Regions from separate parts of the Agromyces sp. Y182 genome, predicted to be linked through region 2. Evidence: riboswitches for the same ligand, from Rfam matches in the RefSeq annotation. Region 2 holds a riboswitch; the other holds the start of a gene.
What was found. A riboswitch is a leader RNA that binds a small molecule or an ion and turns the genes downstream of it on or off. The one in region 2 is predicted to bind thiamine pyrophosphate.

Region 1: another riboswitch for thiamine pyrophosphate. It lies ahead of AC1C2R_RS18090 (ECF transporter S component); the one in region 2 lies ahead of thiM (hydroxyethylthiazole kinase).

What each region holds. Positions count from the first base shown of each region.
Region 1 covers NZ_JCAIUF010000002.1:754,554-758,936, reverse strand. Annotated here, with positions in the region: gene AC1C2R_RS18105 (hypothetical protein) at 1-115, shown strand, start outside; gene AC1C2R_RS18100 (DNA polymerase IV) at 172-1,428, shown strand; gene AC1C2R_RS18095 (spore germination protein GerW family protein) at 1,508-1,840, shown strand; TPP riboswitch at 1,899-2,008, shown strand; gene AC1C2R_RS18090 (ECF transporter S component) at 2,047-2,682, shown strand; gene AC1C2R_RS18085 (ABC transporter ATP-binding protein) at 2,684-4,174, shown strand; gene AC1C2R_RS18080 (energy-coupling factor transporter transmembrane component T family protein) at 4,171-4,383, shown strand, end outside.
Region 2 covers NZ_JCAIUF010000001.1:2,429,899-2,434,281, forward strand. Annotated here, with positions in the region: gene AC1C2R_RS11210 (bifunctional hydroxymethylpyrimidine kinase/phosphomethylpyrimidine kinase) at 1-396, opposite strand, end outside; gene thiE (thiamine phosphate synthase) at 393-1,091, opposite strand; gene thiM (hydroxyethylthiazole kinase) at 1,088-1,984, opposite strand; TPP riboswitch at 1,975-2,086, opposite strand; gene AC1C2R_RS11225 (signal peptidase II) at 2,154-2,801, shown strand; gene AC1C2R_RS11230 (LacI family DNA-binding transcriptional regulator) at 2,808-3,836, opposite strand; gene AC1C2R_RS11235 (ABC transporter substrate-binding protein) at 4,001-4,383, shown strand, end outside.

The DNA.
Region 1 (4,383 bases), on a different contig from region 2:
CGGTGCTGGCACGGGCGCCGATGCCGGTGGCTATGACGCTTCTGGTTCCGACCAGGGCGGCTTCGGAGACTTCGGCGGTGGCGATTTCGGTGGTGGTGGCGACTTCGGTTTCTGATGCTCCATCGCTGGCCCTGAGCTTCCGATGACAGTGGCACGGGCTAGGTTCGGAGCATGAGCAAGCAGGACGGCTCGTCGCGGCAGGTCACCACCGGCCCGGTCGACGATTCGGCGACACCCATCCTGCACGTCGACATGGATGCGTTCTTCGTGTCGGTCGAGTTGTTGAAGCGGCCCGATCTGCGCGGCAAGCCGGTGCTGGTCGGCGGTACCGCCGGGCGTGGGGTTGTTTCTGCGGCGAGCTACGAGGCCCGAAAGTACGGCGTGAACTCGGCGATGCCGATGTCGCTCGCATTGCAGCGCTGCCCGAACGCGATCGTGTTGCGGGGCGATTATGCGAGCTACACCGAGTACTCGCGTCGGGTGATGACCATCTTCGAAGAGGTCACCCCGCTCGTCGAGCAGCTCTCGATCGATGAGGCGTTCCTCGACGTGTCGGGCGCGCGACGCCTGCACGGCAGCCCGGCCGAGATCGCGTGGACCCTGCGGCAGCGGGTGCACCGCGAGACCGGGTTGACCTGCTCGGTCGGCGTGGCGGCGACGAAGTTCGTGGCGAAAGTGGCGTCGAGCAGGGCGAAGCCCGACGGCATGCTCGTGGTGCCGGCCGAGCGCACGCTCGATTTCCTGCACCCGCTGCCGGTCTCGGCGCTCTGGGGGGTCGGGCGAGTCACCGAGGAGTCGCTCACGCGCATCGGGCTGCGCACGGTCGGCGATGTCGCTGCCATGCCGGTCGATGCGCTCGAACGTGCGCTCGGGCCGGCCCTCGCGGCCAAACTCAGCCATCTCGCGATGGGCGTCGACGCGCGCGACGTCGTCACGGGCCGTGAAGAGAAGAGCATCGGCCACGAGGTCACGTTCGGCTACGACCTCACCGATCTCGAGCAGTTGCGGCGCGAGCTCCTCCGGCTCTCCGACGACGTCGCTGTGCGGCTGCGCAAGGCGGGGCTGCTCGGCCGCACGGTCGTGTTGAAGCTCCGCTACGGCGACTTTCGCACGGTCACCAGGTCGCGCACGCTGGGCGAGCCCACGGATGTCGCGCGCCGCATCTACGACGAGGCATCCGCGGCCCTCGGTGAACTCGCCGGCGATGGTGCGCGCATCCGTCTCATCGGTGTTCGAGCCGAACAGCTACGGCCGTCGGGTACCGGTGCGATGTTGTGGGACCCCGACGAGGAGTGGCGCGAGGCCGAGCGCACCATCGATGAGGTGACCGCTCGTTTCGGTCGAGGCGCAGTGCGGCCGGCTTCGCTCGTGCGCCCGGCGGTCGATCGTGTCGAGTCGTCACGACGCAAGGATGCGGGCGGTGAGTGAGTGCGTTGCGATGAACCCGTTCGAGGGCGAATCGTGAGAGGGGTGGCTGAGCGGCGCATCCGCGGGTAGCGTTGCAGGCATGGCTGAACTCGTACTGGAACTGGCTGAGAGCGTCGCCGGCGTCGGCGTGAAGACCTCCTACGGTGACGTCGTCGAGATCGACGGCACCACCCTCGTGCCGGTGGCGCTCGGATACTACGGCTTCGGTGCCGGCAGCGGCTCCGACGAGAAGGGCGACGAGGCGGGCGGCGGTGGCGGCGGTGGCCTCTCCATTCCGCTCGGCGCATACGTCGGTCGCGATGGCGGCGTTCGCTTCGAACCGAACCTCATCGGCCTGCTGCTCGTCGCCACCCCGCTCGTGTGGGTCACCGGCAAGGCGCTGCGCATGGTGATCAGAGCGCTCAAGCGCTGAGACGCCCACCGTCGCGGCGGTCGCGGTCGACCCTCACCGTGCTCGTCGGCGTATACTCGTCAGCGAACACGGGAGTCCGGTGAGCCGGGCTGAGAGGAAGGTTCTCAACCTTCGACCGTCGAACCTGATCTGGGTAATGCCAGCGCAGGGAGGGCAATCACATCTCAATTCCCGTGCCTCTTTCCACGAATCGAAAGGGCACGACAGTGCACACTGCAGCAACTGAAACCAGCACATCCCCGGCCGCTCCGAAGCCGCGCAATCTGCGTTGGCGGGTCGTCGACATCGTCGTCGCCAGCGTGATCGGCGTCGCGACGGGGCTTCTTTTCCTCTTCTGGAACAACATCGGTTACGCATGGTTCAGTGCGGCCGATGCGCTCACGCCGGGCCTCGGCGGTATCGCCGTGGGCATCTGGCTCATCGGCGGCGTGCTCGGCGGACTCATCATCCGCAAGCCGGGTGCGGCCCTCTTCGTCGAGCTGCTCGCCGCGGTCGTGTCAGCCCTGATCGGCAACCAGTGGGGCATCGAGACGATCTACTCGGGCGTGGCGCAGGGGCTCGGCGCCGAACTGGTGTTCGCGATCCTCGCCTACCGCCGGTTCGGTGTGTTGCCCGCCATGCTCGCCGGTGCGGCGGCCGGCGCGGCGGCCTGGAGCCTCGAGCTCTTCACCTCCGGCAATCTGCAGAAGTCCGCCGAGTTCCTGGGACTCTATTTCGCGACGGTGGTCGTGTCGGGCGCGGTCCTGGCCGGGCTGCTCGGCTGGCTCATCGTGCGGGGCCTCGCAACCACCGGGGCGCTCAGCCGTTTCGCCGCGGGTCAAGACGTGACTCAGCGGGTCTGACGTGGGTCACGACTCCGAAGCCATCCGGCCCGCGCGCGTGGAGGCGCGCGGGTGGGGGTGGCGCCACGCCGGCAGGCGCGACGCAGCGCTCGATGGCATCGACCTTCGTATCGAACCGGGGGAGCGGGTGCTGCTGCTCGGGCCATCGGGTTCGGGCAAATCGACGCTCCTTCACGCCCTTGCCGGAGTTCACGGCGGAGCCGAGGAGGGCGAGGAGACCGGTTCGCTGCGCATCGACGGCGAGTGGCCGGCATCGGTGCGGGGCCGCGCGAGCCTCGTGCTGCAGGATCCCGACTCGCAAGTGATCCTCGCTCGCGTCGGTGACGACGTCGCCTTCGGCTGCGAGAACCTCGGAGTGCCGCGAGACGAGATCTGGCCGCGTGTGCGTCGCGCGCTCGACGACGTCGGGCTCGACCTTCCACTCGATCACCCGACCAGCTCGCTCTCCGGCGGGCAGAAGCAGCGCCTCGCGCTTGCCGGTGCCCTCGCGATGCGTCCAGGGCTCTTGCTCCTCGACGAACCGACCGCGAACCTCGACCCCGACGGGGTGAGCGAGGTATGCCTCGCGGTCGACCGCACGCTCGAGCGCACCGGAGCGACCTTCGTCGTGGTCGAGCATCGTGTCGATGTCTGGATCGACCTCGTGGCCCGCGTGGTGGTGCTCGGCAGGAACGGTCGTATCATCGCCGACGGCGACCCCCGACACGTCATCGACACGCAGCGCGAGGCCCTCCTCGCCGCCGGGGTCTGGGTGCCCGGCTCGCCGCCGACGGTGACGTCGGCGCGGCCCGCCGCTGCGGCATCCGTTCTCGATCTCGCCGGTATCGACCTCGCGATCGGCCGCCGGAGCGATGCGGTCGTGCGAGCGGGGCTCGAGTTGTCATTGCCGAGAGCCTCGTCAACGGTGCTCACGGGGCCGAACGGCGCCGGAAAGTCGACCCTCGCCCTCACGATGGGCGGACTTCTGGCACCGATCGCCGGTCACGTGCGCGCGTCAGCGGAACTCGCGAGCGGGCTGCGCAGCGAGCCGATCCGATGGCGCTCGCGCGAGTTGCTCACCCGCATCGGAACCGTGTTTCAAGAGCCGGAGCACCAGTTCGTCGCCTCCACCGTGCAGCGCGAACTCGAGGTCGCCCCGCGGGCGCTGGGTCTCGACGCGGCGACGACCCGTCTGCGCACTCGCGAGGTGCTCGAACGCTTGGGGCTCGACCGGCTCGCCGAGGCGAACCCGTTCACGCTCTCCGGCGGTGAGCAACGTCGGCTCACGGTCGCGTGCGCGCTCGTCGCGCAGCCCCGCGTCATCATCCTCGACGAGCCGACCTTCGGCCAAGACCGTCTCACCTGGATCGAACTCGTCGGCCTGCTCAGGGGGCTGGTCGACGACGGGGTGACCCTGCTCTCGATCAGTCATGATGCGGCATATCTCGCGGCGCTCGGCGATCAGCATCTCGATCTCAGCCGGGAGTCCCTTCGGGTGGAGGCGGCGGCATGATCGCGGCACCTCGACTGCGTCTCGTCGATCGCGTCAACCCCGTCAGCCGCCTCGCCGCGGCGATGCTCCTCACCACACCACTGCTCCTCACCGTCGATTGGGTGAGCGCCGCGGTCGCACTCATCGTGCAGCTCGCACTGTTCGCCATGGCCGGTGTGACCCCGAAAGTGCTCGTGGCCCGCACCTGGCCGATCCTCATCGCGGCACCG
Region 2 (4,383 bases):
GTCGACCGTGCCGATGATCGCTGCGTCGGCGAGCATGCCGATCTTCACGGCGTCGATCGTCACGTCGTCGCTCACCGCATCGAGCTGCTCGGCGAGGAACGACGCCGGCGGCAGATGCACGCTGCGCACGCCCCGCGTGTTCTGCGCGACGAGCGCGGTCACCGCCGCCATGCCGTAGCCGCCGACAGCGGCGATCGACTTCAGGTCGGCGTGGATGCCGGCACCGCCGGTCGGGTCGGTACCGGCGATGCTGAGCACGCGCGGCACCCGCCGGTCGCGCGGCACGCTGCGGACGCCGGGCGTGTGGCGGCCTCGCGGGGGCGTGGCGGTCTCGAGTGCGAGGCGAGCGGATGCCACGGCGCCGATGTCGACCGCTCGAGTGGCCGTCTCGCTCATCGCCGGGCCTCCGAAACGCGGCGGTCGCGGGGTGGCGCGATGGCCGCCCAAGCGTCGACGAAGTGCAGCGCAGCGTCGCGGGGATCGGCGGCGGCGCAGATCGCGGAGACGAGGGCGACCCCGGCGGCGCCGCCGTCACGGAGCGGCGCGACGTCGCCGAGAGTGATGCCGCCGATCGCGACGCACGGCAACTCGGCCTCGGCCGCGAGTCGTGCGAACCCGTCGACGCCGAGTGCCGGCGGATGATCGGGCTTCGTCACGGTGGGCCGGATCACGCCGACGCCCAGGTAGTCGACCGTGCCACGCGGCATCCGTCGTACGGCCTCGAAGTGGGCCGAGGTGTTCGCGGTGAGGCCGACGACGCCGTTCGGTCCGAGCCGCTCACGCGCGATCGTCGCCGCGGCGTCACCCTGGCCGAGATGCACACCGTCGACGGGCAAGCCGTTCGCCCGTGCCGCGAGGGCGACGTCGAGCCGGTCGTTCACGAGCAGCGTCGCCCGCCCGTCGATCACGGCGCACAGCCCTTCGAGCAGCGTCAGCAGCTCCGTCGAGGAGCCGAGCCTGTCGCGCAGCTGCACCACTCGCACCCCGCCATCGACCGCATCGGCGACGACCGACGTCACGCCCCGCGGGCCGCAGAGTGCCGCATCGGTGACGAGGTAGACCGAGAGATCGAGCGCCGTGTGCGCCGTCACGACCGCACCGACGTCGAGGGCAATGCCACGGATGCGAGTTCGGCCGCCACCGCGGTGTGCGCGTCGGCGGCGACCTCGACGAGCTGCACCCGCCCGCGCTCGGCGACCTCGTCGGCCGTGACCTGCGCGAGAGCATCGAGGAACAGCGGTGCGAAACTGCCCGGCCCGGCGGCACCCGCGGCCGCGAGCTCGGCTGCCACGGTGTAGACGAGCGTCGCTGCAACGGCGCCGGAGAACGCGTCGTCGGTGACCGAGAGGAAGGCCGCGGTGACGGCGCCGAGGGCGCAACCGCCGCCCGTGACCCGGGTGAGCAGCACGTCGCCGTTGGCGACCCGGGCAACCCGCCGGCCGTCGGTGATCAGGTCGATCGGGCCCGACACCGCGACGACGGAGCCGTGCGCCCGGGCGAGGTGAGCCGCGGCATCCGCTGCCGACTCGGTCGAATCGGAGGCGTCGACGCCGCGTCCGCCGCTGCCCCTGCCGGCGAGGGCGATGACCTCGCTCGCATTGCCGCGGATCACGGTCGGGCGCTGCGCGAGCAGCTCGTGGGCGAACGCGGTGCGCACGGGCAGTCCGCCGACGGCGACGGGGTCGAGCACCCAGGGCGTGCCGGTCTCGGATGCCGCGGCCACCGCCTCGCGGGCGGCATCTCGCTGCTCCTCGTGCGGCGTGCCGAGGTTCACGAGCAGCCCCGACGCGATTCGCGCGAAGATCCCGGCCTCACCGCGGATGTCGACCATGGCCGGGGCCGCGCCGAGGGCGAGCAGAGTGTTGGCCGTCACGTTGGTGACGACGCTGTTGGTGATGCACTGCACGAGCGGCGTCGCCTCGCGCACGAGGGTCAGGAGCTCGGCAGAGTGCCGGGCAGGGTCGGTTGGCAGACGATCGCTCATCGCGACATCCCTTCGCTAGTTCGAACTAGATCAGGTTCGACGGGTGTGTTCTCAGCCATGCCCGCTTCGGTGAAGCGATGCACGGCACCCCGTGTCACTGCGATGAAGCCTAGCGGTCGCCCGGTGACGGTCGGCGACACGGGCGTCTCGCGCGAAGGATAATGAAGCGGTGAGTTCCGACCCCTCAATGCCGCCGCCCGCTCCCGCCCTCGAGAGCACGGTGAAGCCGCGCCTGTTCTGGTTCGTCGCGCTCCTCGCCGTCGTCGTGATCCTCATCGACCAGGCCTCGAAGTGGTGGGCCGAGGCCGCACTCGAGGAGCGGGTGTCCGTTCCGCTGATCGGTGACCTGATCCGCTTCCAGCTCGTGTACAATCCCGGCGCCGCATTCTCGATCGGCACCGAGTTCACCTGGGTGTTCGCGATCCTGGCGGCAGTGGGGGTCATCGCCATCATCGTGTTCGCGTGGCCGGTGCGCTCACGGGGTTGGGCGATCGCGCTCGGTCTCCTGCTCGGCGGCGCCGCGACCCACCTCGGCGATCGGCTGTTCCGTGAACCGGGATTCGGTCGCGGGCATGTCGTGGACTTCATCGGTTACGGCAACCTCTTCATCGGCAACGTGGCCGACATCGCGATCTTCGCCGGCGCCGTGATGGTGCTCGTGCTGACCTTCAAGGGCGTGCATCGCAGCGGCGCTGTCAACTCGGCTGACGCTGACGCTGACGCTGACGCCGACGCTGACACGGCTACCGACGCTGACACGGCTACCGACTCCGACACCGCTGCCGAGACGAACACCGGCACCGAGACATCCGCATAGCGCCCCTCAGCGACGCTCGATGGTCGACCCGCGGATCACGAGCCGCACGGGCAGGTGATGCACGCCGGCGTCAGGTTCGGTGCCGTCGATCGCGTCGAAGATTCGCATGGCCGCGGTGCGCCCGAGCTGCTGCAGGTTCGCGTCGATGCTCGTCAGCTCGGGACGGGAGTTCACGGCGAGCACCTCCCAGTTGTCGTACCCGATGACGGCGACGTCTTCGGGCACGCGCTTGCCGAGGTCGCGCATGGTGTCGATCACGCCGCGCGCGATCTGGTCGCTGCCGGCGACGACGCCGTCGATGTCGGGATGCTGGGCGAGCAGCATGCCGGCCGCTGCGCGGCCCCAGTGTTCGCTCCAGCTCGAGGTCATGACGTCGCCCACGAGTTCGAGTCCGGCTTCGGCGAGGGCCGCCTGCACGCCGACCGCACGATCCTGTGCGGCGGCGTACTCGGGCTCGCCCGTGATGTGCGCGATGCGCCGCCGCCCCGTGGCGAGGAGGTGCTCGACGGCGATGCGTCCGCCGGCAATGTTGTCGGGCGTCACCGAGACGTCGCCGGGGTCGTCTGATGGCGCGTAGGCGTAGACCACGGGCACGGGGAGGTCGTGGCCGAGCGACGGTCGCGGGTCGGTCTGGCGTCCCACGACGATGATGCCGTCGACGCGTCGGTTCAGCAGCGCCTTGAGGTGGTGCTGCTCGCGGATCGTGTCGCCGCGCGCGTCGCAGAGGAACACGTTGATCTGACCTGCGCCGAACGCGTCCTCGGCGCCCATGAGGATGGGGATCACGAACCGGCCCTCGAGGTCGCTCGTGAGCAGGCCCACGGTTCCGGTGCGGCCGGCGATGAGGCTTCTGGCGAGCGAGTTGGGTGTGAACGAGAGCTGTTCGGCGGCGTCGATGACGCGCTTGCGCGTGGCCGGGGCGACTTGGTCGCGGCCGTTGATGGCCTTCGAGGCGGTCGCGAGCGAGACGCCTGCCATGCGGGCCACGTCGTTGAGCGTCGCCGCCCGTGAGCTGCCCGAGCCGGTTCTCGCCATGTTCGCCTCCTCAACTGAAACGCTACCGGCTGTCGCTCTTGACGGCCGGGAGATTCACACTGTAGCGTGCCGAAAGGCCTTTCGGAAATTTCGGAAAGGCCGCACCAGCACCTGACATTCCGGGCGTCTCGGCGCCCTCTCAACGACGAGCAAGGAGTACACGGATGAGATCACGCAATCGCCGGATGACGCGGGCTGCAGCTCTGTTCGCCGCCGGCGCTCTCACGATCGGGCTGGCCGCCTGCACGGGCGGCGACGAACCCGGAACGAGCCTCGCGGACGCCGGCGCCGAGGGCGTCGACGACGGCACGACCCTGACGCTCTGGACGCGTGCGCCCCTCGAGAAGCAGGCGAAACTCCTCGTCGAGGCCTACAACGACAGCCACGAGAACCAGGTCGAGCTCACGGTCGTGCCGAACGACGACTACGTCGCGAAGGTCGGTGCAGCAGCCGGCTCCAACGGTCTGCCCGACCTGTTCGCCGCCGACATCGTCTACGTGCCGAACTGGGTCGAGCAGGGGCTGTTCCAGGACATCACGGCGAACAT